Phreatobacter stygius: one gene and its partner. The protein of the gene in region 1 interacts with the protein of each later gene in a pairwise test. Links are inferred from orthologs where the notes say so. Each region holds a gene or a part of one and is shown on either strand. Other genes may lie near its edges. The genes, in order: pepT and tpiA.

Region 1 (12,187 bases):
GCCGAAATCCGCCGCATCCACAACCAGCTCGGCGCCACCACCATCTATGTCACCCACGACCAGGACGAGGCCTTGTCGCTGGCCGACCGGGTGGTGGTGCTGCGCGACGGTGCGATCCGCCAGGTCGGCGCGCCGCCCGAGCTCTACGAGAGCCCCGACCATCTCGACGTTGCGGAGTTCATGGGCTTCCGCAACCGACTGACCGGCAAGGTCACGGCGCGCGAGGGTTCGTTTGCGACGATCGCGGTCGGCGGCACCACGCTGTCGGGCCGCTTGCGGGCGGATCTTGCCGTCGGCGCCGACGCTGTTATCGCGGCCCGGCCGGACGACGTCGCCGGGGGGCCCGGCGGCGCCAATTCGATCGGCGCCACCGTCGAGACGATCGAATATCGCGGCCGCGAATTCGTCGGCACGGCGCGCACCGCCGATGGCCTGGAACTGATCTTCCACGCGCCCAGCCGCGCCGCTCTCGGCAGCGCCATTTCGCTCACGGTCGATCCCGGCCGTGCCCTCGTCTTTGCCGCGTGAGGCCGGTCATGGCTGACACAGACCTCGCCGCCGGCCCCGGATTCCGCCAGCGCCTGGCGCTGCGTGGCATCGACGGCATCACCTTGCTGATCCTGCCGGCCGTGCTCTTCGTGCTGGCGATCTTCGTCTATCCGTTTCTCTACGGCCTGATGCTGTCATTCACGCCGCGCGAGGGCGGCATGCTGGCCAATTACCAGAAGTTCTTCGCCGATCCGTTCCTCTACGACACGATCTGGACGACGCTGAAGCTCGCCCTGCCGGTGACCATCATCAGCCTGGTGCTGGCCGTGCCGATCGCCTTCCGCGTCAGGCTGATGTATCGCCAGCGCCTGTTGACCACCATCCTGGTGCTGCCGGTGACGCTCGGCACGGTGCTGGTGGCCGAAGGGCTGCTCAACTATCTCGGCCCCCAGGGCTGGTTCAGCCGCACGCTGATGCTCATCGGCGCGATCGACCGGCCGGTGAAGCTGACCAACAATTATTGGGGCGTCTTCGCCTCGCTGATCATTACCGGCTTCCCCTTCACCTTCCTGCTCACCCTGTCCTATGTCACCGGCATCGACCCGGCGCTGGAACAGGCGGCCGCCACTCATGGCGCCAAGAGCTGGCAAAGGTTCCGTTTTGTCCTGCTGCCGCTGCTGATCCCGGGGCTGGCCATCGCCTTCTGCCTGTCCTTCGTCCAGGCCTTCGCGGTGTTTCCCTCGGCCGTGCTGCTCGGCGCGCCGGCCGGGCCGACGCGGGTCATCTCGATCGCGGCTTATCAGGCGGCCTTCGAGCAATATGACTACGCCATGGCCTCGGCCATCGCGATGATCATGGCGGTGGTCCAGCTGGCGATCGTCATTGGCGTGCTGGGCCTGCGCGGCCTGTTCTATCGCGGCGCGACCGCCGGCGGGAAAGGCTGAAGCGATGATCCGCGATACCACTGTCGGAGCCAAGCTCTGGATCACCGCCATCTGGGTGATCGTCGGCTTCTTCGTGCTCAACCTGTTCGCCATGATCGCCACCGTCGTGTTGTCCTCCTTCGGCACGCGCTGGCTCGGCACCTGGCTGCCGGCGGCCTTCACCACGCGCTGGTATTTCGCCGCCTGGGCCGAATTCCAGCTCTATGACGTGCTGATCGTCACGCTGCAGATCGCCTTCACCGTGGTGGCGATCTCAGGGCTGCTCGGCGTGCCCGCCGCCTATGCGCTCGCCCGCCGCGAGTTTCCCGGCAAGAAGGCGGTGATGCTGCTGTTCCTGCTGCCGCTGCTGGTGCCGCCGATCACCTTCGGCATACCGCTCGCGACCGTGCTCTATCAGGCCGGCGTCGGCGGCACGTTCTGGGGTGTCGTGCTCGCCAACCTGGTGCCGACCGTGCCCTTCGTCATTCTGGTGATGATCCCGTTCATCGAGCAGATCGACCCGAAGGTCGAAGCCGCCGCCCGGGTGTTCGGCGCCGACACGTTTCGGCTGTTCCTGCATGTGCTGCTGCCGATGCTGCTGCCCGGCATCCTGGCGGCCCTGCTCCTGGTGCTGGTGCGCACCATCGCCATGTTCGAATTGACCTTCCTGACCTCGGGCCCGACCAGCCAGACGCTCGTCGTGGCGCTCTATTATTCGGTCTTCGCCTCGGGCGTGCGCGCCGTGCAGTCGATCGACGCCATGGCGGTGGTCTATATGGTCACGACACTGATCTGGCTGTTGATCGCGCTGCGTTTCGTCAACCCGACCCAGATCGTCGCGCGGGCAAAACAGCAGCAGACGACCTGAAGGGGTCGACGCATTTCGCTAAGACAAAAGCCTCGGCGAGTGATCTCGCCGAGGCTTTTTCATGGGCTGATGTTCCGATTCGAGAGCAGGACGTTTTGAGGGCGAGGCATTGGAACCGTATTGCAATTCGGTCTACCGTCCTTCGAGGCTCGCTGCGCTCGCGCCTCAGGATGAGGATCGTAGAGAATTGCAGGGGCGGCGGCGCAGAGTGCACGCCTTGCTTCGCGCTTCATGAGCAAGGCTGATGCAATACACTTCCCCACCTCATCCTGAGGTGCGAGCGTAGCGAGCCTCGAAGGACGGCAAACCGCAGTGCAGCATTGGTCAGTCTCGCTTGCGTCGAGACGTCGGCCGGGCTGATGGAACCGTCTCCGGGGCGTCAAAGCCGAGTTCGGCTCGCAACTTCCTGGGCAGCGCGCGCGCCACCATGGCGTGGGCGTGGCGCAGATAGTCGGCCAGCGCGTCGTCGGGCAAGCCGGGTTCGGCATATTGCTGCAGCCATTTCAGGCCGCGCGAGGCGAGATAGGGGGCCGGCCGCAAGCCTGGATGGTCCTGCAGCAGTTGATAGGTCATGTCGCTGACCTTGAAGGTGATCGCGCCGGCGGGCACCGCCAAGGCGAAGACCTTGCCGCCGACCTTCCAGACATGGGAACCGCCCCATTGGATGACGCGGGTCGTCGCGGGAAGCGACCCGCACAAGAGATCGAATTCTTCGCGGGTCATCAGCGATCATCCCGCGGTACGCGGCTGACCGCACGATCCGGAGCGCCGCCTGGCTCGGCGGCCAGCACGCAGATCTTGCGTGCCACCTGCCACGACTTCTCGAAGGCGGGCACGGGCAGGAACTCGAAACGCGAGTGGAAATTATAGGCCCCGGTAAAGAAGTTCGGCGTCGGCAGGCCCCGGGCGGAGAGGGCCGCGCCGTCGGTGCCGCCACGCATGGGCAGCTGCTTGGGCTGGATGTCGAGCGCCGCCAGCGCGGCGAACAACAGGTCGACGGAACGACGGTCGTCGCCCAGGCTGTCGAGAATATTGCCGTAGGTGTCGGTGATCCGGCAGTCGACACGGCCGGTCGGATAACGCGCCGCGATCGCCGCCGCCGCCGCCGCGAGCCGCTGCTTGCGCTGTTCGAACCGCGTCTTGTCGAAATCGCGGATCATGACCTTCAGGCGCGCCTCGCCGGCATTGGCCGTCATGTCGGTGAACCAGACATAGCCCTCGCGCCCCTCGGTGCGCTCCGGCGTCTCGGCACGGTCGAACATGGCGACGAGATCGAGCGCCATCAGCAAAGGGTTGACCAGGACATCCTTGGCCGACATCGGGTGGGCGCTGACGCCGGTGAAGACGATCTCGGCGCCCGCGGCGTTGAAGTTCTCGATCACCACTTCGCCCAGCTCGCAGCAGTCGATCGTATAGGCGAAATCGGCGTCGAAACGGGCGAGGTCGAGGGCCTTGGCGCCACGCAGCCCGATCTCCTCGTCTGGAACGAAGGCGACCAGGATGTCGCCATGGGCATCCTCGGGGCCGAGATCCGCCACGAGCGTCATGATCGCCGCGATCGCGGCCTTGTTGTCGGCACCGAGCACGCTGGTGCCGTCGCCGACGATTATATCGGCGCCGAGCCAGGGCAGGATCTCCGGATGTTCCGCCACGCGCAGCCAGATGTCCTGTTGCCGATTGAGGCAGAGATCGCGACCCTCGAACCGCAGGAGCTGCGGCCGGATCACCGGGGAGAGGCCCGAATCGACCGTGTCGAGATGCGCGATGAAGCCGATCTTCGGCGCGCCGGGCCGGTTGCCTCGCTTCAGCGCGGTGACGGTCGCGTGGTCGTCGACGACCACCTTGTCGAGGCCGAGGCCGCGCAATTCGTCGGCAAGCAGGCCTGCCAGCCGCTGCTGGCCGGGCGTGCTCGGCAGCGACGGCGATTTGGCGTCGCTCTGGCTCTCGATCGCCAGATAGCGGAAGAACCGCTCGATCAACTGCTCGCGAGTACTCATGCCGGCTCCGTTCGATCGGCCGGTCCGCGGCGTCGGTCATGATCGCTGCGAACTGGCTCTGCGAACGTTCTACCCGAAACGATGGCGCCGCCAAGACAAGGGCGGCGGGGTGTCCGCCAGCCGTCCAAGTGCCCCGGGCCGCCCTTGCCGATCAGATCGGCTGGCTGCAGCTCGGATCGGCGCGGATGATGTCGGCGATCAGTTGCTGGGTCGCCAGCGCCTCTTCGCCGGTCACGACGGGATCGCGTCCGCCGGCGATCGCATCCAGGAAGTCGGCGATCAGCGCGCGATGGGCGTCGTGGGGGAAATCCATGATCGCGGCACCGCCGCCGGAATTGCCCTCGGGCGCGATGGTCTCGTTGCGGCCGTCGAGAGTGCCGACGGTCAGGCCGCCGCCGGCGAGCGTGGCGGTGCCGGCCGAACCGATGATCTGCATGGTCTCGGCGGAGCCCGGATAAGCCGAGGTCGTCGCGACGAGCGAGGCCGGCGCGCCGCCCCTGAGCGTCATCAGCGCGGTGACGTGGTCTTCCGCCTCCATCCGGTGCAGGCTGGTGCACCGGACCTGCGAGGCGACCACCTTGTCGATGCCGAGCAGCGAACGGAACAGGTCGAGGGCGTGGATCGCCTGCGACATCAAGACGCCGCCGCCGTCGCGGGCGAAGGTGCCGCGGCCCTCGGCGTCGTAATAGCTCTGCGGCCGCCACCAGGGCACGGTCAGCGAGGCCGCTTCGATCGTGCCGAGACCGCCTTCGGCCAGGATGTCGCGCAGGCGCAGGCTCGCCGGGCGGAAGCGGTGCTGCAGCACGACACCGAGCCGGCGGCCCGAACGGCGGCCGCTCGCGACGATCGCCTCGGCGCGCGCCAGCGTGGTGTCGAGCGGCTTTTCCAGGAGCACGTGCTTGCCGGCGGCAAAACAGGCTTCCGCCACGCTGCCATGGGCATTGGCGGGGGTCAGCACCAGCACGGCCTGGACGGCGGGATCGGCCAGCGCCCGGGCCATGTCGGTGGTCACGGGAAAGGGGAACTGTCCGGCGAAAGCGCGGATGCGCTCTTCACTGCGGCTCACCGCCCAGCGCACGTCGACGCGGTCGGCAAGGTCGATCAGGCTTTTGGCGTGGGGCAGCGATGCCGGCCCAAGGCCTATGACGGCGATACCGGTCCTGGTCATGCAATCATCCTCAGTTCGGCCGGGCGTTCAACACGGTCGCCTTCGCCTGGGCCTCCAGCGCCACGCGGCTGACGGTGAAGACGTGAGACTGCGGCATGGCGGTCTCGGTACGGTCGCGGCAGTCGGCCAGGAAGCGGCGGAAATAGGTGACCGGTTCTTGCGACGCGTCGATATGGCGGGTGCCGTGGCGGTCGACCAGGAAGACATGGTCGGTGCCCGGCCGTCCCGCGATATCGACATATTTGCGCAGCTCGATGGTGCCTTCGGTGCCGAGGATGACCAGCCGGCCGTCGCCCCAGGTCGGCAAGCCGTCGGCGGTGAACCAGTCGACCCTGACATAACCGGTGGCGTGGTCGCTGCGCAGCAGTATTTCGCCGAAATCCTGGAAGTGGGCCAAGTCGGGCGCGCCGAAATGGCCAATGGCGCTCGATGCGATCGTCGCGTCGTCCGAGCCGGTGAAGATCAGGAACTGGTCGATCTGGTGTGAGGCGATATCGACCAGGATGCCGCCGAACCGGGCGGCGTCGAAAAACCAGGAGGGGCGGATCGCCCGGTTCAGCCGATGCGGCCCGAGACCGAGCGTCTGCACCACCCGGCCGATCGCGCCACCGTCGATCAGTTTGCCGGCGACCGAGGTCGCCGGCACGATGAAACGTTCGGAAAAGCAGATCGAAAAGATCCGGCCGGTTTCGGCCGCCACGCGCCGCACCATGTCCAGTTGCTCCGATGTGGTGATGCCCGGCTTGTCGGTCATCACATCCTTGCCGTGGCGCATGGCGGCCACCGCGATGCCGGCCCGCTCGGCCGGGATCGCGGCGGTGATGATCAGGCCAATCGAGGGGTCCTCGAGAAAGACCCGGCGGTCGGCGACCTCGGCGAGGCCGGGGAAGCGCTCGCGCACCCCGTCCAGCACTTTCGGATCGGACGTCCCGGGATCGAAGCCGGCGCAGGTCGCGCCAGCGTCGATCAGCCCGGAGATCATGTGGTAGATATGGCGGTGATCGATCCCGATGACGGCGAAACGCATGGCCCGGTTCAGCCCCGCCGTTTGGCGCCGCCGACCTCGCGGTCCCATTTCTCGAAAGCCGCGACCAGGGCCGCGGGCTTCAGCGGCACTTCGACCGGATATTTGGCGATCAGCGCGTCATATTCCGGGCGGCCGAACTCGGCGAGCACCGCGCGGCTCTCGGCAGGCGCCGCGCTCAGCGGCACGTTCTTCACCGCCGGGCCGGGATAGAAATAACCCTTGTCATAGGTATAGGCCTGTTGCTCGGGTTTCAGCATGAAGCTCATCAGGCGCAGCAGAGCCGCCACCTTGGGCGTCGGCACGCCCTTGGGGATGCACATGAACTGGGTGTCGGGCACCCAGTGCGTGCCATCCAGCGCGAAGGTCTTGACCTCGGCCGGCACGACGCCGAGCGCGCGCGGGTTGATGTCCCAGCCGAAGGTCGAGACGATCATGTCGCGCGAGCCCTCGGCAAGCTCCTTCATGGTGACGGTGGTGCCCGGCGGGTAATATTCGATGCCCTTGTCGAGCTCCTTCAGGTAGGCCCAGGTCTTGTCCCAGCCGTTGATCGGATCGGCTGGATCCTTGTCGCCGAGGATGTGAGGCATGGCCATCAGGAAGGTCCAGCCGGGGCCGGAATTGACCGGCCGGGCGTAACAGAAGCGGCCCGGATTGGCCTTGACCCAGGCGAGCAGCTCCGCGGCGTTTTTCGGCACGACCTTGACGCGGTCGGGGGCATATTCGAACAGCGGACCGGACGGCGAATAGACCACCGCGACGCCGGCGGTCTGGCCGAAGTTGCGCTGCATCATCAGCGCGCTGTCATGGTAGATGTCTTCGGGCTTCGGCAGCTCCTCGGCATAGTCTTTCCAGACCTCGATCCAGAGGCCCTGGGTGATGCCGTCGGACATGGCGCCAGGGCCGGTCAGCACCAGGTCGATGTCGACCGCATTGGCCTGCTGCTGGGCCTTCAGCTTGGCCGGCAGCTCGGGCGAGGGTGCGCGCGAAAAGATCAGGCGCGAGACGATCCGGGGGTTTTCGCGGGCGAATTTTTCGAGCGCCGCCTGGGTCAGCTGCAGGTTGCCGGCGACGTCGACGATGTTCAGCGTCACCGGGGTCGAGGCCAGCGGCAGGCTGGCCGCCAGCGCCTCGGCCGCGGGAAAAGTCATGGTTCCGGCCATGCCGGCGAGCGCCTGGCGCCGCGTGATCCCAAACATTGTCTTGGTTTCCTGTCCGTTTCCACCTGATACCGGCCAGGCTTTCTCGATCCGCTTCGTTCGGTGAGCGGTGCCTGGCTTTCTGATATACTAGTGGACCAGCAGCGATTGGCAATCGCCGCGCGCCAGGATTTGCAGGATGGCGGCCGGGCTGAAACGGCGGCCCGGCGCTGCAGCGCGGCCCTGCCGGATCAGGCCTGGTCCAGCGCCTGTTCGAGCAGGGCGAGCGCCTGGATAGCGAACAGGCGCATATTGGCTGCGCGATCCGACAGGCCGGTTTCCAGCGTCTCGACCCGCGACGACGGGCCGCTGATGGCAAGGCAGCTATGGCCGGCGGCATCGCCATAACGATTGCCGGTCGGACCGGCGGCGCCGGTCTCGGCGAGGCCCCAGCTCGCCTGGAAGGCGATGCGCGATCGTTCGGCCAGCAGCCGCGCATAGGGCTCGGAGGACGAGCGCATGCCGGCCATGTCGTCGAGCGAGATGCCGAGCAGGGCTTCGCGGGCCGTGGCCGTATAGACCACCGCGCCGCCGAGGAAATAACGCGATGCCCCGGGCACGGCGAGCAGCGCCGCCGAGAGCAGTCCGCCGGCGGAGGATTCGGCCACCGCGATGGTCTCTCTGCGCGCGATCAGGCGCGCCGCGACGCGGCCGGCGACCTCATCCAATTCCGTGCTCATCATGTCCTGCCTCATGCTCCATCCTCCTGCCAGGTCCGCCCGTCACGTTCGATCAGCGCGATCGCGGCCGAGGGCCCCCAGGTGCCGGCCGTATAGGGGCGCGGCGGCTCGTCCATATTGCGCCAGGCCTCCAGGACGGGATCGATCCAGCGCCAGGCCGCCTCGACCTCGTCGCGCCGCATGAACAGCGTCTGGTCACCGCGCACGACATCGAGGATCAGGCGTTCATAGGCATCGGGATTGCGCACCTTGAAGGCCTCGGCGAAGGTCATGTCGAGCGGCACATGGCTGAGGCGGATGCCGCCGGGCCCGGGGTCCTTGATCATCAGCCAGAGCTTCACGCCTTCGTCCGGCTGTAGCCGGATGACCAGCTGATTGGGCAGGATCGGCCCGGCCGTTTCGCTGAAGGCCGAATGCGGCACCGGCCGGAAACCGATGACGATCTCGGAGACGCGGGCGGCGAGGCGCTTGCCCGTGCGCAGATAGAAGGGAACGCCGGCCCAGCGCCAGTTCGCCAGCTCGGCCTTGACGGCGACGAAGGTCTCGGTCCGGCTCTGCGGCGAGCCGAGTTCGTCGAGATAACCTGGCACCGCCCCGCCGGCCGAGGCGCCGGCCCGATATTGGCCACGCACGGTGGCACCCGCGGCATTGTGCCGGTCGATCGGTTTCAGCGCGCGCAGCACCTTGAGCTTCTCGTCGCGCACCGCATCGGCCTCGAGCGAGGGCGGCGGCTCCATGGCGACCAGGCAGAGGAGCTGGAGCAGGTGATTCTGCACCATGTCGCGCAGGGTTCCCGCGGTGTCGTAATAGCCGGCGCGGCCCTCGACGCCGAGGCTTTCGGCAACCGTGATCTGGACATGGTCGATATGGGCGCTGTTCCACAGCGGCTCGAACAGCGCGTTGGCGAAGCGCAAGGCCATCAGGTTCTGCACGGTCTCTTTGCCGAGATAGTGATCGATCCGGTAGACGCGCTCCTCGGGAAACACCTTGCCGATGGCCTGGTTCACCTGGATCGCAGAAGCGAGGTCCCGGCCAATCGGCTTTTCGATCACCACCCGGGCATCGTTGCCGGACAGCCCGAAACGGCCGAGCTTCTCGCAGATCGGCCCGAACAGTTGCGGTGCGGTGGCGAGATAGTGGACCGGAATACGATCGGCAAAGGCGGCGACCTTGCTCGACAGATCGCTCCAGCCGTCCTCGCCCTCGGCGTCGACTGCGGCATAATGCAGCCGGGCCAGGAAGCGATCGAGGTCCGGCCCGGCGCCGTCGGCAGCCGGGACATGTTCGATAATGGCGGCGCGGGCGAGCGCACGGAACGCGTCCTGTGTCATGGCGCGCCGTGCCACCCCGATCATGACGGCTTCGGCCGGCAACTGGCCGGCGAAATCGCGCTGGAACAACGCCGGCAGCAGCTTGCGGCGCGCCAGATCGCCGGTCGCGCCGAACACGGTCAGGACAAAGGGCGCCACCGGTATCACGCGGCTGGTCATGCAAGGGCCTTTCTTCGGTGCGATCGAGAGCCATCCCAGCCGGCCGCGTGATCATGCCCTGGACGAAGCCTGGCTGGAAGCCTATCGGCTTGTTCCCGCCAAGGAGTGTTTAAGCCCGATGAAAGCAGAAGACACGGACCTGCCGATTATTGCCTTCGCCAGCGCCGCGGAGTGGGAAGCCTGGCTTGGCGCGCAGCCCAGGACCGCGCCGGGCGTCTGGCTGAAATTTGCCAAGAAGACCTCGGGAATCGCCAGCGTGTCGCAGCTGGAGGCGGTCGAAGGCGCGCTCTGCCACGGCTGGATCGACGGCCAGAGCAACCAGGTCGACAAAGACTTCTGGCTGCTCCGCTTCACCCCGCGCAAGGCGCGCAGCCGCTGGTCGGAGGTCAACCGGACCAAGGCGCTGAAGCTGATCGAGCAGGGCCGGATGGCGCCGGGTGGCCTCGCCGAGGTGGAGCGCGCCAAGGCCGACGGCCGCTGGGAGGCGGCCTATGCGCCGCAGAGCACGATCGGCATTCCCGACGACCTCAAGGCGGCGCTCGACGCCGCCGCGGAGGCCAAAGCCCTGTTCGAGCAACTGGACGGCCGGAACCGCTATGCCATCCTGCATCGCATCCACGCGGTCAAGAAAGCCGAGACCCGGGCGCGCCGGATCGAGACCTATGTCGCGATGCTCGGACGCGGCGAGACGATCTATCCGCGGACGGGCAAGCGCCAGCCAGTGTGAGGTGTTCGGGCCGGGCGCGCCGGCGACGGAACCGCTTGATCCCATCAAGGGTCTTGGTTCCGCCGTCCGGCTGCCTCCAGGCAGGCGATGACCTCGGCATCGTCCACCTGCGGGAAGCTCAGGTAGTGGCGGCTGACCGCGCTCAGGTCTGCGGGCGCCTCCTGGCAGACCACCACGTCGACCTCGGCCTGGAGCGCCGTCACCTGGTCGGCCGCGGCGACCGGAACGGCAAGAATGATCCGGCCGGGCCGGCGGCGGCGCACCGCCTGGATCGCGACGCGGATCGAGGCACCGGTCGCGATGCCGTCATCGACGATGATGACGTCGCGCCCGGCGAGTTCCACCGGGCTGCGGCAGGCGCGATAGCGCTGGCCGCGCCGTTCGAGCTCAGCCCGCGCCCGTGCGACCAATTGGTCGGCTTGGGCACTGCCGACGTGCAGGTACCGCAACAAGACATCGTCGAGCACGATGTCGGCTTCGGCTCCCTCGACGACGGCGCCGAGCGCCAGTTCGGGCTGGGCCGGTGCGCCGATCTTGCGGACCAGGACGAGATCGAGAGGCGCGCCGAGAATCGTGGCGATTTCGGCGGCGACCGGTACGCCGCCGCGCGGCAAGGCGAGGACCACCGGCCGGTCCAGCGTCATGGCGGACAGTCGGGCCGCGAGCAGACGGCCGGCGTCTTGCCGATCCCTGAGCATTCGGCTGCCTCCTCCGCTTCTGCGGCCGTGGCGGCGTTCCTGCCCGATCATAACACGAGCGCGGCCATCGCCAGCCGCCATCCGTGCCGAGACGCTTGACGTCCGGGGGTGTCGCGAACCAAGCTCGGCGGGTCCGAAACGTGGTATGCCGCGACAGGCCCCTGGCCATCCGGCCAGACCTCCCCTGTCGTGAGCGCCAGCCCCTTTCGAGTGCGGACCCCAGATGAACCAGAGCCGGGTAGACCGCGGGATCCTGTTTGCCGATGTCGAGGGCAGCGTGCGGCTGTTCCGCCGCCTGTCCGACCCGGTCGCGCATGACGCGGTCGAGGCTTGCCTCGGCGAAATCCGCGGGGCGGTCGACCAGGCCGGCGGGCAGGTGGTCAAATCGATCGGCGACGGTGTCATGGCGGTGTTCGACGATTTGGCGATGGCCTGCGAGGCGGCGGTCGCCGCCCAGCGCCGGTTGAACGCCCGTTTGATCGACCGGCCGGTGCCGGAGGGCGAGGCGACCCGCCTGCGGATCGGCATCCACGCCGGTCCGGTGATTGCCGAGGCCGGAGATTTTTTCGGCGACACCGTCAATATCGCCTCGCGGCTCGCGGGCGTCGCCAGCGGTGGCGAAATCATCATGGACATGGCCTTGGCCAAGCAGCTGTCGCCGATCCAGCGGCGCATGGTTCGCCGCCTCGGCACGATCGCGATCAAGGGGCTGACGCCGCCGCGCGCCATCGCCGAGCTGTTGTGGGACACCAATCCGGGCTCCACGGTGACGGTGGTGACCGGCCGGTGGGGCGGCTCGCGCGGGCCCCAAGGCGGTCCACGCCTGGGCCTTGCCTATGCCGACCGGCGCTGGACCTCGCTCGACGGCAGCGAGCGGATCACCATTGGCCGGAACGAAGGCAATACCATCGTCGTCGCCGAGCC
Region 2 (16,440 bases), 5.4 Mb from region 1 along the record:
GCGCGGCAGCTCGGCGGCGGCGATCCAGCGGTTGGCCGCGGCGTCATAGACGTGGTGATACTGCCGGTCGACGCGCTGTTCGGCATAACCGCCGACCAGGTGCATCTTGCCCTGGCGCTCGGCGCCCCAGGCCATTTCGGTGCGCGGGACGGGCAGCGGCGCACGATCGATCCAGCGCCCCTGGGTCGCGGCTTTCGGCGCGGGGCTATCGCTGACCACCTGTTCGTGATGGATCGCCGGCAGGTCGACCCTGCCTGGCTGGCTCAGGCGCTCGAACTGGCCCTGGTGATGCTGGTGCTGGGCCAGGACCGGGCTGGTGAAAACGGCAAGGCCGCCGGCAACCATGAAGCGGCGGGACAGATGAGCCATCGGGAGACCTCCTCGCGGGCAAGGACTGCCGGCCGAGCGACGTCGCGGCAGGCCAAAAGCGGAGTGATCGTCATATGCCAAAGGAGAAATCGCCAATGAAATCGTTTGCGCCAGGCATGAATGCCAATCACGAATTCGCGCGGCCACAGGCGCTTGTGTCGCCTCGCGCCGGATGGTGGGGCAAAGAAACACATGGGGTATCAAGCCCCGCGACCGCCTGACGGCTTGCATTCAACCGCGGCTGCGCCAGATTCAAGGGCATGAGTCCCAAAGATCCCTCAGGTATCGTCGATCCCTCCAAGGCCAAGGCCGGCAGCGTGCCGACCGCGGGTGCCGCAGATATTTCCGCTTTCCTCAAGACCGCGGCGGCGGTCGGCCGGCCGAAGGTCGCCGGCGAGCGCGGCCGGCTGATCTTCGCGCTCGACGCGACGATGAGCCGCCAGCCGATGTGGGACATGGCCTGCGCGATCCAGGGCCAGATGTTCACCGAAGCCGCCAAGGTCGGATCGCTCGACATCCAGCTGGTCTTCTTTCGCGGGGTCGGCGAATGCCGCGCTTCCGGCTGGGTGGCGCAAGCCGGCCAGCTCGCCGGGCTGATGCAGAAGATCCAGTGTGTCGGCGGACAGACCCAGATCGGACGCGTGCTCAGCCACGCCGCCGAGGAGGCGAGCGACAAGAGGATCCATGCCCTGGTCTATGTCGGCGACGCCATGGAGGAGAGCCTGGACGATCTTTGCGCCAAGGCCGGACGGCTGGGGCTTGCCAATGTGCCGGTCTTCCTGTTCCAGGAAGGTGGCGATCCCTCGGCCGAGCAGGCCTATCGGGAGATTGCGCGGATCACCCGCGGAGCCTATGCCCGGTTCGACCCGGGGGCGGCAGCCCAGCTCGCCGAACTGCTCAAGGCGGTGGCGATCTTCGCCTCGGGCGGGCGCGCCGCCTTGACCGATGCGTCGGCCAAGGGCGCGCGCGGTGCCCAGCTGCTGCTCGGGCAAATGAAGTGAGCCAAGTTCGCATGAGATCCGCGCCATGACCTATTTCATCGCAGGCGTGATTGCGCTGATCGTCTTCTCCGGCGGTCTCAACGCCATTCTCGGCGCCAATCCGAAATGGCTGTCGGCGCAGATGCGCAAGATCGGCGGCGTCGCGGCGATCGTTTTCGGGCTGTTTCTGCTGACCCGCGGCCAGTGGGAGCTGGCGATTCCCGCGGCGATCGCCGGCGCCACCTTGCTCGGCCTGATCCCGGGCCAGGGCATGCTCGGCGGCTGGGGTCAGGCCGGCACCAAGACGCCGCGCCAGACCTCCAGCGTGCGTTCGCGTTTCGTCGAGATGGAGCTCGATCTCGATACCGGCCGGATGTCCGGCCGGTTCGTCGCCGGCTCGCTCGCCGGCCAGACGCTGGAACAGATCCCGATCGCCCGCCTGTTGCAGGCTTTCGCCGAGATCGACGGCGAGAGCGCGGCTCTACTCGAAGCTTATCTTGACCGCCGAGACCCCCGCTGGCGTGAAAACGCTGAGGGCAATGCGGGTGCGGGGCAAAGCGGCCCGCCGGCTTCGAGCGCGATGACCAAAGAGGAGGCCTACCAGATCCTTGGCCTTCAGCCGGGGGCGGACGAGCAGGCCATCCGTGGCGCGCACCGTACGCTCATGAAGAAACTGCACCCCGACCAAGGGGGCTCGACGTGGCTCGCTTCCCGCGTCAACCAGGCCAAGGACATTCTCCTGGACAACCATCGCCGGAACTCCTGACACATTCATCCGGGCTTCGTCGGATCCGCTTTAGTTGCGGACCAGCATGCAGTCGTAGTCGTTGTTCTTCAGCACCCGGCAGGCGGCGTCGGCGCTGGCGCGATCGAAGCCGGCGAAGCGGGCGCGGACCAGCGTCATGCCGCTGCGCTCGACACGCTCGGTATAGGGATCGGCCGAGCCGAGCTGGCGGCCGGTGGTCTCGCGGGCTTCCTTCAGCGTCGCCTGGGCGGCGGCTTCGGTCGGGAAGGCGCCGAGCTGGATCGACCATTCGCCGCGGCGCTGGGGCAGGACCTCGGTCTGCGGCGTCTGGCCCGACGCCGAGGCCATCTGAACCGAGCGCGGCGACACCGAAGCGGTGGTCAGCTGCGAGGAATGCAGCTGGCCGAGCACGCCGGGGCGCGGATTGGGATTGCCGGGCAGGGTGGCGGCATAGGCATTCGCCGCGGCGAGCGAGGCGGCGACCGGCGCCGGGGCGGTCTCTTCGCGGATGACCTGGCGCGGCGCCTGGGCGCTGGCGGTGACCGGCGCCGCGGCGGAAGCACCGGATGAGGCACCGCCACGGGTCTGGCCGGCGGCGACGACGGCCGCGGCCATCGGCGTGATCGGCATCGGGGCGGCGATCGGCTGGCGCCGTCCGGGCACCGGCACCTGGGCCGCGACCGCGATGCGTGTCGGCGCGCGGTTCTCCGGTTCGCTGGCGCGCGCCACCATCGGGGCGGTGCGGCGGCCGGCAAAGGCCTGCGGGAAATTGGCTTCCAGCAGCTGCCGCATGCGGGCATCGCGCCAGCCGCCCGAACGGCCGCCGAGGACGACGGCGACGAGCTGCCGGTCGCCGCGGCGCGCCGAGGTCAGGAGATTGAAGCCGGAGGCGCGGGTATAGCCGGTCTTGATGCCGTCGACGCCCTGGACGCGGCCGAGCAGATGGTTGTGATTGCGGTGGTTCACGCCGCGATAGGCGAAGGAATAGGTCTGGAAATAGCTCCAGTAGCGCGGGAAATGATCCTGGATCGCCCGGCCGAGCGTCGCGAGGTCGCGCGCGGTGGTCATCTGTTCGGCATCCGGCAGGCCGGAGGCGTTGCGGAACGTGGTGCGGCTCATGCCGATGGCGCGCGCGCGGCGGGTCATCAGGCTGGCGAAACGCTCCTCGTCGCCGGCAATGTTCTCGGCGATGACCACGGCGACATCATTGGCCGATTTGGTCACCAGCGCGCGGATCGCCTCCTCGACCGTAATGGTGGAACCGGCACGCACGCCGATCTTCGAGGGCGGCTGGCTGGCGGCCTCCGCCGAGACGCGCAGCGGCGACTGCAGCGAGAAGCGGCCGGCTTCGATCTGTTCGAACAGGACATAAAGCGTCATCACCTTGGTGACGGACGCGGGAAAACGGTGGGCGTCGGCGGCTTCGGAATGCAGCGCCTGGCCGGTCTTGGCATCGATGACGATGGCCGCATAGGCCGGCATGTAGCCGTCGTAACGGCGCGGGCGAGCCTCGACCTGGCTCGGCAGGGCGCTGGCAATCAAACCTGCGGTGACGGCCATCGCGGCGATCTGCCGGAAAATACGTCCCGATCCGGTCCGACCGGCGCCGATTGTGGTCGCCATTGCACCACCCCTGACTGCAGGCGGCCGGGGTGCCTTCTGGCGACCGGTCCGCGTCCCTGTCCCTCGCGTTTGGAGGTCAGGCGCGGCTCGACCGGCTTTGCGCAACCGACGACCCCGGTTAAGGGCCGCCGGCGACGCAACACCACTATCGGCGATACGCAGCCGTACTCTTCACGCCGCCCCCGTCGATTACGGGAACGTGAGGCAGACGGTAATGCGTCGCGGTTGCCAGTTGGTTAAGCGAATCAGGCGGAGTTGCGAATTGAAGCCGGCACGCTGATCGCTCGATCAGTCTTAGAGCGTTGATATTCCTCATGTTGCGATGCAAAGGCGTGATTGACGCAGTGCAGCAAGACGGCTAGGGGACATATGTCTTCCGGGTTTGTCGTCCTGGCGGAAAATTAAACCAAAGCGGCGCAGCCGCCGCAGGAGCCATGTCATGTTGCAGAATTTCGATGACGTGCAGAAGCTTGGCAAAGACGGCCTCGACCGGACCGTCAAGAGCCTGACCGCAGTGACCAAGGGCTACCAGGCGATCACCGCCGAGGTTGTCGACTATGCCAAGAAATCTTTCGAGGAGAGCTCGGCGGCGGTCGAGAAATTCGCCGCGGTGAAGAGCCTGGACAAGGCGATCGAACTGCAGTCGACCTTGGTCAAGTCGGCCTACGAGACCGCGGTCGCCCGCGCCACCAAGATCGGCGAGCTCTATTCGGATCTCGCGAAAGAAATCTACAAGCCCTACGAGGGTGTGTTCGGCAAGGCCGCCGCGGCGAAGTGACCGCGTCCCGCCGCGCCCCCCGGGGCGCGGCCGATGCCAGCCAGACCGATAAAAGAAACCCGGCGCCGCCTTGCGCCGGGTTTTTTCATGCCGCGCCAGCAGGGCTTGCTGGCTCGCGCCTACTGGCTCAGGCGCAGCCGGCTGATCTCGCCGGCGATCTGCTGGAACACCGGGACGACCTGCTCGGCGGTGCTGGCCGAATGATACATCGTCGTCTCCGAGGCGCAGCGGCGCAGCATCGCGGCGTCGCCGTCGACCACCCGAACCGTGTAGAGCCGGATGCCGTTGGCCTTGACATTGGCGCAGGCGAGTTCGGTGCGCGCGTCGATCTCGGAACCCGTGGTGGACCAGCGGTTCTGGGTGTTGTCGCCATCGGTCAGCAGGATGATGATCCGCTCGAGATCGGGCTCCTGGGCCAGCGTGCGCGCATTGGTCAAGGGCAGCGACGGCGTCAGCATATGCAGGCCCCAGACCAGGCCGATCGTGACATTGGTATTGCCCGAGGGGTTCATCGCCGCGACCTTGTTGGTCAAGGCGGTCCAGTCGTTGGTCAGCGGCAGGATGGTGGCAAGCTTGCCGGTCGAACAGTTGCGGGCGGGAAAATTCGTCGCATTCGATGTCGGAGTGGTGTCGCTGACGTCGTGGGACTGGTCGCGGTCGATGACGCAGCCGGTCCAGCTGCTCGCGGTCAGATTGCTCGGGTAGCGCAGCCAGGTTTCGTTGCGATAGGCCGTGCCGACATTCACCTGGGTGTCGAAAGGCACGATGCCGATCCGGACCGCATCGGGCCGGTTGGTCGACACCGCCTGCAGCGTGTTGATCAGGTTGGTGGCGGCGGTCTTGAGCGCGGTCATCTTGTTGGCGCTCGCCATCGAGCCGGTATTGTCGAGCACCAGCACGAGATCGATCTTCTTGGTGCGCCATATGGCGCTGGCGGTGGCGGAAATGGTCAGGTTGCCGTCGCTCAGGAGGTTGGCGACCATCGGTTTGATCTGGCCGCTGCCGTTGACCCTGACGGCGGGGCCATCCAGCACGGCGGTGACGGCAAGGCCGGTCAATATGCTCGGATTGATATTGCCTTCGACGACGGCGCGCGCCGCGGCATTCAGATCGCCGGTCAGCCTGCCGTCCGCGACCTGGCGCGCCACGCTCAGCGCCGCGGCATCGACGGCCGCCTGCAGGCGCGCGTCCTGCTGGCTGACGCGACTCAGGTCGACCGCCGCGCAGATCATCATCATGATGGGATACAGGGCGACGGCGAAGGCGACGGCTATGGCGCCACGATGATCATCGCGAAATTGCCGAAAAAAGTTCCACATCAAGGAGTGATCCTGTGTCTACGACCCAGGAGCACAATAGAGACGACAAAATAAGCAATCGGAATCGGACGGGATTCAATTGTTGATTGATTTTACCGATGATATTAACTTGACATTTACCTAGAGCCTCCGGAAGAATGCTGGAAACCCGCCGAAACAGTGCTTTACGTTAGGTCGTGTTACGTCAGGAGGGCCCTGGTCGCTGCCGCAACGTCAGATTGGCGCATTAAACTTTCGCCGACCAACAAAGTCCGGATGCCAATGGCGGCCAGCCGCTGGACATCCGCCGGCGTGGCAATGCCGCTCTCGCCGACAATGATCCGGTCCTTCGGCACGCGCGGCGCCAGGCGCTCGGATGTCGCCAGCGTCACCTCGAACGTCCGCAGGTTGCGATTGTTGATGCCGATCAGCCGCGAGGGCAGGCGCAGCGCCCGGTCGAGCTCGGCGTCGTCATGCACCTCGATCAGCGCGTCCATGCCGTAGTCCGTGGCGGCGGCGACCAGGTCGGCAGCGAGCGCGTCGTCGACGGACGCCATGATCACCAGGATGCAGTCGGCGCCCCAGAGGCGGGCTTCGGCGACCTGGTAGACGTCGTGCATGAAGTCCTTGCGCAGCGCCGGCAGCGTCGTTGCCGCGCGGGCGGCGGTCAGGAACTCGGGCGCGCCCTGAAACGACGGCGCATCCGTCAGCACCGACAGGCAGGTCGCGCCGCCGGCCTGATAGGCCCTGGCGAGCCCCGGCGGGTCGAAATCAGGACGGATCAAGCCTTTGGACGGGCTCGCTTTTTTGATCTCGGCGATCAGCGCCTTGCGGCCTGCCGCGATGGTCGCCTCGATGGCCCGGGCGAAACCGCGCACGGGTGCGGCCCGGCGCGCCTCGGCGTCGATGACCGCGAAGGCCTTCTGCTGTTTGGCCGCGACGATTTCGGCGCGCTTATAGGTCTCGATCGTCTTCAGGATATCGGCCATGGCGGCGGCGTCCCCAGCTCATTCGGCATGCGATATGGCGATCAGGCGTTCGAGCCGGAGCGCCGCGCCGCCGCCATCGATCGAGGCCTCGGCCATGGCGAAACCCTCCAGCAAGGTCGCTGCTTTGCCGGCTACGACCAGGGTCGCGGCGGCGTTCAGCGCCGCGACGTCGCGATAGGCGTTCCTGGCGCCGGTCAGCACGGCGCGCAGCGCATCGGCATTGTAGCCGGCATCGCCACCCTTCAACGCACCGGTGGCGCAGAGCGCGAGCCCGACATCGCCAGGGCTGATCTGGAAGGTCGAGATGCGGCCGTCCCTGAGTTCGGCCACGGCGGTCGGGCCGGTGCCGGTGATCTCGTCGAGCCCGTCCGAACCATGGACGACCCAGGCGCGGGTCGAGCCGAGATTATTCAGCACTTCGGCGAGCGGCTCGACCCATTGGTGCGAGAACACGCCAACCATCTGCCGCTTGACGCCGGCCGGATTGGACAGCGGGCCGAGCAGGTTGAACACGGTGCGGGTGCCGAGCTCGACCCGGGTCGGGCCGACATGTTTCATCGCGGGATGATGCGCCGGGGCGAACATGAAGCCGATGCCGGCGTCACGAATGCAGCGGGAGATCGCCTCCGGCGTCAGGTCGATCCTGACGCCGAGCGCCATCAGGCAGTCGGCGGCGCCCGAGCGCGACGACAGCGCGCGGTTGCCGTGCTTGGCCACCGGCACGCCGGCGCCGGCGACGATGAACGCGGCGCAGGTCGAGATGTTGAGCGAATGGGAGGCGTCGCCGCCGGTGCCGACCACGTCGACCGCCTCGGCCGGCGCGTCGACCCGCACCATCTTGGCGCGCATGGTGGCGACCGCGGCGGTGATTTCCTCGACGGTTTCGCCGCGCACGCGCAGCGCCATCAGGAAACCGCCGACCTGCGAGGGCGTCGCCTCGCCCGACATGATCATGTTGAAGGCGCGCTCGGCCTCGGCGCGGTCGAGGCTGGCGCCACCGGCGACGGTGGCGATCAGGGACTTGAACTGTTCCATCAGCGTCGCCTCCGGGCCTGGTTCCATTCGGTGGCGAGGGCCAGGAAATTGCCGATCATCCGGTGGCCGTGCTCGGAGGCGATGCTTTCCGGGTGGAACTGCACGCCGTGCACCGGCCGCTGCTTGTGCATCAGGCCCATGATGACGCCGTCGGCGGTCTCGGCGGTGATTTCCAGGTCGCCGGGCCAGCTGAGGCGGTCGACGGTCAGCGAGTGATAGCGGGTCGCCTGGAACTTGCCGTTGATGCCGCGGAACACGCTACGGCCGGAATGGCTGATCTCGGAGAGCTTGCCATGCATCGGCGCTGGCGCCCGGATGACCGTGCCGCCGAAGGCCTGGCCCATGGCCTGGTGGCCGAGGCAGACGCCCAGCATCGGAATGGTCGCCGAGGCCTTGTCGACCAGCTCCAGGCAGATGCCGGCTTCGTTCGGCGTGCAGGGGCCGGGCGACAGCACGATGGCGTCGGGATCGGTCGCCATCACCTGGTCGGCGCTGATCTTGTCGTTCCTGACGACCTCGACCTCGGCGCCCTGGCCGCCGATATAATGGACCAGGTTCCAGGTGAAGCTGTCGTAATTGTCGATGAGGGTGATCTTCACTGGCCCCTCCCGGCGCGCGCCGCCGTCTTCACCGCTTCATCGGCCGCGGTCAGCAGGGCCTTGGCCTTGTTGACGCATTCGGCCTGTTCCATGGCGTTGACGCTGTCGGCGACAATGCCGGCGCCGGCCTGAACATACATGACGCCGTCCTTGACCACAGCGGTGCGCAGCACGATGCAGGTGTCCATGGCGCCGGTGGCGGAGAAATAGCCGACGCAGCCGGCATAGAGGCCGCGCTTTTCCTTCTCCAGTTCGTCGATGATCTGCATGGCGCGGACTTTCGGCGCACCCGACACGGTGCCTGCCGGGAAGCCAGCGGCCATGGCGTCGATCAGGTCGTGCCTGGGATCCAGCTCGCCTTCGACATTCGAGACGATGTGCATGACATGCGAATAGAACTCGAGGAAGAACTGGTCGGTGACATTGACCGTGCCGATCTTCGAGACCCGGCCGACATCGTTGCGGCCGAGATCGAGCAGCATGAGATGTTCGGAACGCTCCTTCGGATCGGCCAGCAGATCTTCGCCCAGCCGCTTGTCGTCGGCCGGCGTCGCGCCGCGCGGCCGGGTTCCGGCGATCGGGCGGATGGTCACCTGGCCGTCGCGCACCCGGACCAGGACCTCGGGCGAGGAACCGGCGACCGAAAAGCCGTCAAAGGCCAGATAATAGAGAAAGGGTGACGGGTTCACCCGCCTGAGCGCCCGGTAGAGCGAGAACGGCGGCAGCTGGAACGGCGTCGAGAAGCGCTGCGACAGCACGACCTGGAAGATGTCGCCGGCGCCGATATAGTCCTTGGCCCGGTCGACCATGGCCGAATAATCCGCCTCGCTGGTGTTCGAGACGAGGCCCGCCATGATCTCGGCATGGTCGGGCAGGGGGGTCTGCTTGTCGAGCGGCGTGTCGAGCGCGTCGACCACCGCGATCAGCCGGTCGACGGCGCGGTCATAGGCGGCCTTGGCGGCCTGGCCGGCCTGTGCGCGGACCGGGGTGACGACGGTGATCTGGTCCTTCACCGCATCGAAGACCAGCACCACGGTCGGCCGGATGAACAAGGCATCGGGCAGGCCGAGCGGGTCCGGATTGATATCCGGCAAATGCTCCATCTGGCGGACCATGTCGTAACCGAGATAGCCGAACACGCCGGCCGCCATGGGCGGCAGCCGGTCGGGAATGTCGATCTTGCTTTCGGCCAAAAGCTTGCGCAGCTCGACCAGCGGCGCTTCCGGCAGCGGCGCGAAGGCGGCCCGGTCGGCGCCCGGGCGCCGGTTGATCTCGGCGACCGAACCGCGGCAGCGCCAGATCAGGTCGGGCTCCAGGCCGAGGATCGAGTAGCGGCCCTTGACCGCACCGCCCTCGACCGATTCGAGCAGGAAGGCATTGGCCCTGGATCCGGCGATCTTGAGATAGGCCGAGACGGGGGTTTCCAGGTCCGAAACGAGGGTCGTCCAGACCACCTGCGGCTTGGCGGTGGCGTGAACGGACGCAAAGGCCTCGAAGGCCGGTTCGATCTGCATGGTCGTTCTCCCGAGGGCGAACAGGGCGGCGTCTAGCCGCCGTCGCCGGCTCCGATCGCGCGGCGCAGCACCGTCTGATTGACGTTGGCACCGAAGTCCTTTTGCAGGCGCGCGATATATTGACCGAGGATGTCGTCCTCGATCGACTGGGTCAGTTGGGCCTGGGTTCGCGCATCGACCGGGGCATTGGCCGGCAGCGCGACATCCAGGGTGACGAAGACGATCCGGTCGATGCCGTCGGCGGCTGGCGCATTGGCGACGCTGCCCTTGGGCGTGACGAACAGGGTCTGGACAGCGCCCGAACCCCAATCGCCTTCAGTCGCCGTGCGGGTGAGCGCGCCGCTGGTCTTGACCTCGAGACCGAGCGGCTGGGCGAGCTCTGCGAGCGTCTTGCCCTGGCGGACCGCCTCGGTCATCTCGGTCGCCGCCTTGGCGATCCGGTTCTTCACCTCTTCCTCACGCCATCGGGCCTCGACGCGGTCCTTGACCTCGTCGAGCGCGCGGTCGCGCGCCGGCGTGATGGCGGCCACTTCGTACCAGATCGACGCGCCGGTCTGGCGGACCTGGACCGCCTCGTTCTCCATGCCGACATCGGCGCGGAACGCGGCCGGCAGCAATTCGGCGCCACCGACCAGGTTGAGCTGGGCGCCGGACGGGTCCTGGCCGCTCTGGTCGACGGCGTCGACGACGCTCACCGCCAGGCCGACCTTGCTGGCGATGTCGGCGAGCGGCAGGCCGCTGGCGCGCTCGCGCTCGATCTTGTCGTGCAGGTCGTTCACCGCGACACGCCCCAGTTCACGGGCGAGCCGGATCCGGGCCTGCTCGCGCATGGCCTCGGCGTTGAACGGCTCGGCCTTGGTGACCCGCAGCAGCACGGTGCCGAAGCTGCCGCGAACCGGCTCGCTGACAGTGCCTTCGGCGAGCGCGAAAGTCGCGTCGCGGACCGGCGGATCGGTTATCTCGGCGCGCGACAGCGTGCCGAGCGTCAGGTCGGTGTCGGAAATGTTGCGTTCCTTGGCCAGCTCGGCGAAATCAAGGCCGGCCTTGATGCGCGCCGAGGCGGCGGCGGCCTCTTCGGCATTGGCGAAGGTGATCTGCTGGACCGTGCGCTTCTCGGCGGTGTCGCGCAGGCGGGCGACCTCGGCGTCGATCTGATCGGCGGGAACCTCGACAAAGGCCGCCTGTTCTTCGGGCGACAGGGTCAGCATCACCAGCTTGCGGTATTCCGGCGCACGAAAGGCGGCGCGGCGCGCGTCGAAGAAGGTCTGCAGGGTGGCGGCATCGGGGGCCGGCACGTCGCCAGCCGAGCGCGCGCCGATCGTCACGAACTGGGCGGTGCGGGTTTCCGCCTGGTAGCGCGCCATGGCATCGAGCAGCACCTGCGGCGTGCCGAGCTTGTCGGAAATGGCGCCGGCGATCTGCTGGCGCACCGCCACCCGGCGTTCGCTATCGATATAGGCCTGCTCGGTGAAGCCGTTCTGGCGCAGCAGCTCGCGGAAGGTGTTGACGTCGAACTGGCCGGTCGGCCCGCGGAACGACGGCGAGGTGACGATACGGTTGCGAATCGTGGCGTCGTCGATGCCGAGGCCGAGCTGGCGGCCGCGCTCGTCCAGCGTGGCGTCGGTGACGAGCTGGCTGAGCACGCGCTGGTCGATGCCGAACGAGCGCGCCTGATCCGGCGTCACGCCGCGGCCGAGCATGCGGCCGAGGTTCTGGACCTCGCGATTATACATGGTCTGAAAGGTCTGCTGGGAGACCTGCGTGCCGCCGATGGTCGCCAGTGTCGTCGATGTGCCGCCGCGGAAAATGTCGCCGATGCCCCAGATCGCGAAACTGCCGACGAGCAGGCTCATCAAGGCGATGAGCACGAGACGCATGAAGCCCGTGGCGAAGGTGGTGCGAATGCCGGTCAGCATGCCCGTGCGATCTCCGGTTATGACGGCGTGAGCCCGTGGGGCCCCAAAAAAGTTGGCGGAGCATAGTGACCACCCCTGGTTCGGGCAAGGTCGCGCGGTAGCCCTGAAACGCGCCATCTGGTAGCAAGCCGCGAAACAACCGAGGAGGTCTTGATGGCGCTGCGTCCCCTAGTCGCCGGCAACTGGAAAATGAATGGCTCGAAGAAGGCGCTGGAGGAAATCGGCGCCATGGCCGAGGGCTATGACGCGACGCTGCGCGGCAAGGTCGATCTGATGATCTGCCCGCCGGCGACCCTTTTGCAACTGGCCGCGACCAGCGCGCTCGGCACCCGCATCGCCATTGGCGCGCAGGACTGCCACACCGAGACCACCGGCGCCTTCACCGGCGACATCGCCCCGGACATGCTGGTCGAAAGCGGCGCCACCGCCGTCATCGTCGGTCATTCCGAGCGCCGCCAGTATCATGCCGAGACCGATGCGCTGGTCGCGGCCAAGGCCTTTGCCGCGATCCGCGCCGGGCTGACGGCCATCGTCTGCGTCGGCGAGACCCGTGCCGAACGCGAGGCCGGCAAGACGCTCGCCGTCGTCGGCCGGCAGGTTCAGCGCTCGGTGCCGGAGGATGCCACGCCGGAAGCCGTGGTTGTCGCCTATGAGCCGGTCTGGGCGATCGGCACCGGCCTGACGCCGACCGCGGCCGATGTCGCCGAGGTCCACGCGCTGATCCGCAAGAAGCTGATCCAGCGCCACGGCAAGCAGGCGGCGGGCATCCGCATTCTCTATGGCGGCTCGGTCAAGCCGTCCAACGCCAAGGAATTGATGGCGGTCGCCAATGTCGACGGCGCCCTGGTCGGCGGCGCCAGCCTGAAGGCGGCGGACTTCCTGGGAATCGCCGCGGCCTATCGCTGACGGCGGCGGCTTGCCGCAGGGCAGTCTTGCCCGGCTGGCGAATGGCCGCGGGCGCGCCCATATGGAGGCTAAGTCGAAGGCTGCGGGCGGCCTTCGGCCGGGCTTTCCCCAGGCGAATGAAGCTTGCCGCATTCCTGGGCAATCCGGGGTAGGCAAGGCCAATTCGATCGTGTAGAGACCCGCTTTCCTTATCTCGAAGGACCGTCGAGCCTCCATGCAGACCGTCATTCTCGTCGTCCATCTGATGATCGTGATTGCACTGATCATCGTTGTTCTGTTGCAGCGCTCCGAAGGCGGTGGCCTCGGCATGGGCGGCGGCGGCAATTTCATGTCGTCGCGCGGCACGGCCAATGTGTTGACCAGGGCGACCGCCATTCTGGCGGCGGCCTTCTTCTTCACCTCGATCGTGCTGGCTCTGCTTGCCACCCAGGCCCGCGGGCCGCGCTCCATCCTGGAACAGGGCACGGCACCGGCGGCTCCATCCGCTCCCGCGGTGCCCGGCGCGCCGGCAGCTCCGCAGGTTCCGCCGTCGGGGCAGGGTGGTGGCACGGGCGTGCTCGAAGGGCTTCGCGGCCTGTCGCAGCCGCCGGCCGCACCGGGGGGTTCGCAGCCCCCGGCAGCGCCCGGTTCGCAGCCGCCGGCCGCGCCCTCGCGGTAACCGGCGACCCCGGACGTCAGTCCGGGCATCTGCCATAAGGCGCTTTTCGGGCGCCGGACGTGATCACAGCAAGGGCCGGGCAACCGGCCCTCGTTTTTTTGTGGGAGTGCGGGCGTCATCGCGACGCATGGCGCTACCCGAATCGCACTGAGAGCTTTAAAGAGGAAGCCCCATGACGCGGTATATTTTCATCACCGGCGGCGTGGTTTCGTCCCTGGGCAAGGGGCTTGCCTCGGCGGCGCTTGGCGCCTTGCTTCAGGCACGCGGCTATTCGGTCCGCCTGCGCAAGCTGGATCCCTATCTCAATGTCGATCCGGGCACGATGAGCCCGACCCAGCACGGCGAGGTGTTCGTCACCGACGACGGCGCCGAGACCGATCTCGACCTTGGCCATTACGAGCGGTTCACCGGCCGGCCTTGCACCCGCCAGGACAATATCACCACCGGCCGGATCTATCTCGACATCATCACCAAGGAGCGGCGCGGCGACTATCTCGGCGCCACGATCCAGGTGATTCCCCATGTCACCGACGCCATCAAGGATTTCGTCCGCACCGGCAACGAGGGTTATGATTTCGTCCTGGTCGAGATCGGCGGCACGGTCGGCGACATCGAGGGCTTGCCCTATTTCGAGGCGATCCGTCAGCTCGGCAATGAATTGCCCAAGGGCGACAGCATCTATGTGCACCTGACGCTGCTGCCGTTCATCGCCTCGGCAGGCGAGCTCAAGACCAAGCCGACCCAGCATTCGGTGCAGGAACTGCGCTCGATCGGCATCGCGCCCGACATCCTGTTGTGTCGCTGCGACCGGCCGATCCCGGAAGGCGAGCGCAAGAAGCTCGCTTTGTTCTGCAATGTCCGTCCCTCGGCGGTGATCGAAGCGCAGGACGCCGCCTCGATCTACGACGTGCCGCTCGCCTATCACCGCGCCGGCCTCGACGACGAGGTGCTGCGCGCCTTCGGCGTCGAGCCGACGGGCGGCCCCGACATGCGCCGCTGGGCCGATGTCTCCGACCGGGTGCACAATCCGGAAGGCGAGGTCACCATTGCCATCATCGGCAAATATACCGGGCTGAAGGATGCCTATAAGTCGCTGATCGAGGCGCTGGCCCATGGCGGCATGGCCAACCGGGTCAAGGTCAATCTCGACTGGATCGAGAGCGAGGTGTTCGAGAAGGAAGATCCTTCGCCCTATCTCGAACATGTCCATGGCATCCTGGTGCCCGGCGGCTTCGGCCAGCGCGGCGCCGAGGGCAAGATCCGCGCGGCGCAATTCGCCAGGGAGCGCAAGGTGCCCTATTTCGGCATCTGTTTCGGCATGCAGATGGCGGTGATCGAGGCGGCGCGCAATCTCGCCGGCATTGCTGCCGCCAATTCGACCGAATTCGGCCCGACGGCCGAGCCGGTGGTCGGCCTGTTGACCGAGTGGCTGCAGGGCAACGAGCTGGTCAAGCGCAACCAGGCGAGCGATCTCGGCGGCACCATGCGGCTCGGCGCCTATACGGCGCACCTGAAGCCGGACAGCAAGATCGCCGCGATCTATCGCTCCGACATGATTTCCGAGCGCCACCGCCATCGCTACGAGGTCAATCTCGACTACAAGGCGCGGCTCGAGGACAAGGGCCTGGTGTTCACCGGCCTGTCGCCCGACGGCGTCTTGCCCGAAACAATCGAATATCCCGAGCATCCGTGGTTCGTCGGCGTGCAATATCACCCTGAACTGAAGAGCCGGCCGTTCGAGCCGCATCCGCTGTTCCGTTCGTTCATCGAGGCGGCCAAGGTGCAGTCGAGGCTGGTCTGATCAGCCATTCGCCCCCTTGCACGTCATCGGCTTCGCCGATTGACGGCTTCAACCGGAAACAATCCTGCCCTAGCATGCCTCATCCGATTTGGCTGGGGCTGGCTCATGATCGCAGATTATCTATCGGGGTTTCCCGCATTCCTGGCGCATTTCGTCATGGCGATCGGTTTCGTCGCCATCTTCGTCTGGATCTATACTTGGCTGACCGGGCATGACGAGATCGCCCTGATGCGCCAGGGCAATGTCGCCTGCGCTCTTGCCTTCACCGGCAGTATTGTCGGCTTTTCGCTGCCGCTGGCGAGCTCCATCGAATATTCGGTGTCGATCCTCGACAATGCGATCTGGGCCGCCGTTTCGCTGCTGGTTCAGCTCGGCGTCTACCTGCTCGTCAAACTGGTGTTCAAGGACCTGACGCGGCGGATCGAAGACGGCGAACTGCCGGCCGGCATCTGGCTGGCCGGTGTGTCCATTGCCGCCGGCCAGCTTGCCGCGGCGTCGATGACCACTTGAGGGTCGCGCCATGACCATGCAATCTCCCCGCCCTGACAATCCCGACCAAAAGCGTTCGCGCCTGCTGTCGCCCGCCGGGCTCGGCGCGATCGCGGTGGTTGGCGTCGGCGCACTCGCCGTGACCAATGGTTTCGGCCTTGGTGGCCAGCGCAACTGCAACACGACCAACCGGATCGCCACGACCGCCCAGCAATGCGAGGCGTCGGTGCCGGGGCCGAGCTGCGCCACCGTCTTCGCCGGCGGGGCACCGGCGGTCGGACTGACCCAGAACAGCGCCGGGACGTGGCAGCATCAACCGCTGCGTGCGGCCGCCGGCGGCAGTTATGTCGACATGTCCGGCCGGACCTTCACCGCCGGCCGCACCTGCCGCTCGGGGTCGTCCGGATCCTATTATTTCTGGGGCGGCGGCCATTCCTCGGGCGGGACCTCGTCGGGCTGGTCGACCGCCAACCAGAGCCAGGGCGTCCAGCGCGCCGGCTTCGGATCCACGGCCCACGCCATGTCCGGCTCGAGCGGGAGCTGACATGCAGCGCAAAACCATGGCGGAACGTCCGAACTGGCGCGCGCTGGCGGATGAATACGGCTTTGCCTATGCGATGCCGGACGGCGAGCGCTACTGGGACGAGAGCGCGGCCTATCTGTTCACCATGCGCGAGATCGAGGACGACCTCGAACATGCCGCGACGGAAATGGTGGCGCTGTGCGGCGAGTTGGTCGGC

The links.
Region 2: the proteins of pepT (region 1) and tpiA interact in binary tests that used the Escherichia coli proteins (3 or more experiments, as listed by UniProt). The link is inferred for Phreatobacter stygius from one-to-one orthologs.

The regions. Positions count from the first base shown.
Region 1 is NZ_CP039690.1:1,586,592-1,598,778, reverse strand. The notes cover bases 2,141-5,124. They hold pepT (peptidase T), read right to left. Parts: upstream 4,278-5,124; coding sequence 3,003-4,277; downstream 2,141-3,002. Other genes in these bases: E8M01_RS07295 (Gfo/Idh/MocA family protein), read right to left, coding at 4,429-5,124; E8M01_RS07305 (MmcQ/YjbR family DNA-binding protein), read right to left, coding at 2,605-3,003; E8M01_RS07310 (ABC transporter permease), read left to right, coding at 2,141-2,280. In the rest of the region: E8M01_RS07320 (ABC transporter ATP-binding protein), read left to right, coding at 1-528; E8M01_RS07315 (ABC transporter permease), read left to right, coding at 537-1,433; more of E8M01_RS07310, read left to right, coding at 1,438-2,140; more of E8M01_RS07295, read right to left, coding at 5,125-5,445; E8M01_RS07290 (Gfo/Idh/MocA family protein), read right to left, coding at 5,456-6,472; E8M01_RS07285 (extracellular solute-binding protein), read right to left, coding at 6,481-7,668; E8M01_RS07280 (CinA family protein), read right to left, coding at 7,860-8,363; zwf (glucose-6-phosphate dehydrogenase), read right to left, coding at 8,360-9,838; E8M01_RS07270 (YdeI/OmpD-associated family protein), read left to right, coding at 9,957-10,565; E8M01_RS07265 (phosphoribosyltransferase), read right to left, coding at 10,610-11,263; E8M01_RS07260 (adenylate/guanylate cyclase domain-containing protein), read left to right, coding at 11,487-12,187. UniProt on the Escherichia coli protein: Cleaves the N-terminal amino acid of tripeptides.
Region 2 is NZ_CP039690.1:6,958,660-6,975,099, reverse strand. The notes cover bases 11,001-13,875. They hold tpiA (triose-phosphate isomerase), read left to right. Parts: upstream 11,001-11,999; coding sequence 12,000-12,752; downstream 12,753-13,875. Other genes in these bases: E8M01_RS32875 (CTP synthase), read left to right, coding at 13,583-13,875; secG (preprotein translocase subunit SecG), read left to right, coding at 12,967-13,410; E8M01_RS32890 (peptidylprolyl isomerase), read right to left, coding at 11,001-11,846. Outside these bases: E8M01_RS32940 (Kelch repeat-containing protein), read right to left, coding at 1-369; E8M01_RS32935 (vWA domain-containing protein), read left to right, coding at 630-1,370; E8M01_RS32930 (DnaJ domain-containing protein), read left to right, coding at 1,396-2,115; E8M01_RS32925 (D-alanyl-D-alanine carboxypeptidase), read right to left, coding at 2,146-3,717; E8M01_RS32920 (phasin family protein), read left to right, coding at 4,157-4,495; E8M01_RS32915 (vWA domain-containing protein), read right to left, coding at 4,615-5,814; indole-3-glycerol phosphate synthase TrpC, read right to left, coding at 5,994-6,782; trpD (anthranilate phosphoribosyltransferase), read right to left, coding at 6,801-7,817; E8M01_RS32900 (anthranilate synthase component II), read right to left, coding at 7,817-8,416; trpE (anthranilate synthase component I), read right to left, coding at 8,413-9,930; more of E8M01_RS32890, read right to left, coding at 9,963-11,000; more of E8M01_RS32875, read left to right, coding at 13,876-15,211; E8M01_RS32870 (DUF350 domain-containing protein), read left to right, coding at 15,317-15,721; E8M01_RS32865 (hypothetical protein), read left to right, coding at 15,732-16,244; E8M01_RS32860 (glutathionylspermidine synthase family protein), read left to right, coding at 16,246-16,440. UniProt on the Escherichia coli protein: Involved in the gluconeogenesis. Catalyzes stereospecifically the conversion of dihydroxyacetone phosphate (DHAP) to D-glyceraldehyde-3-phosphate (G3P).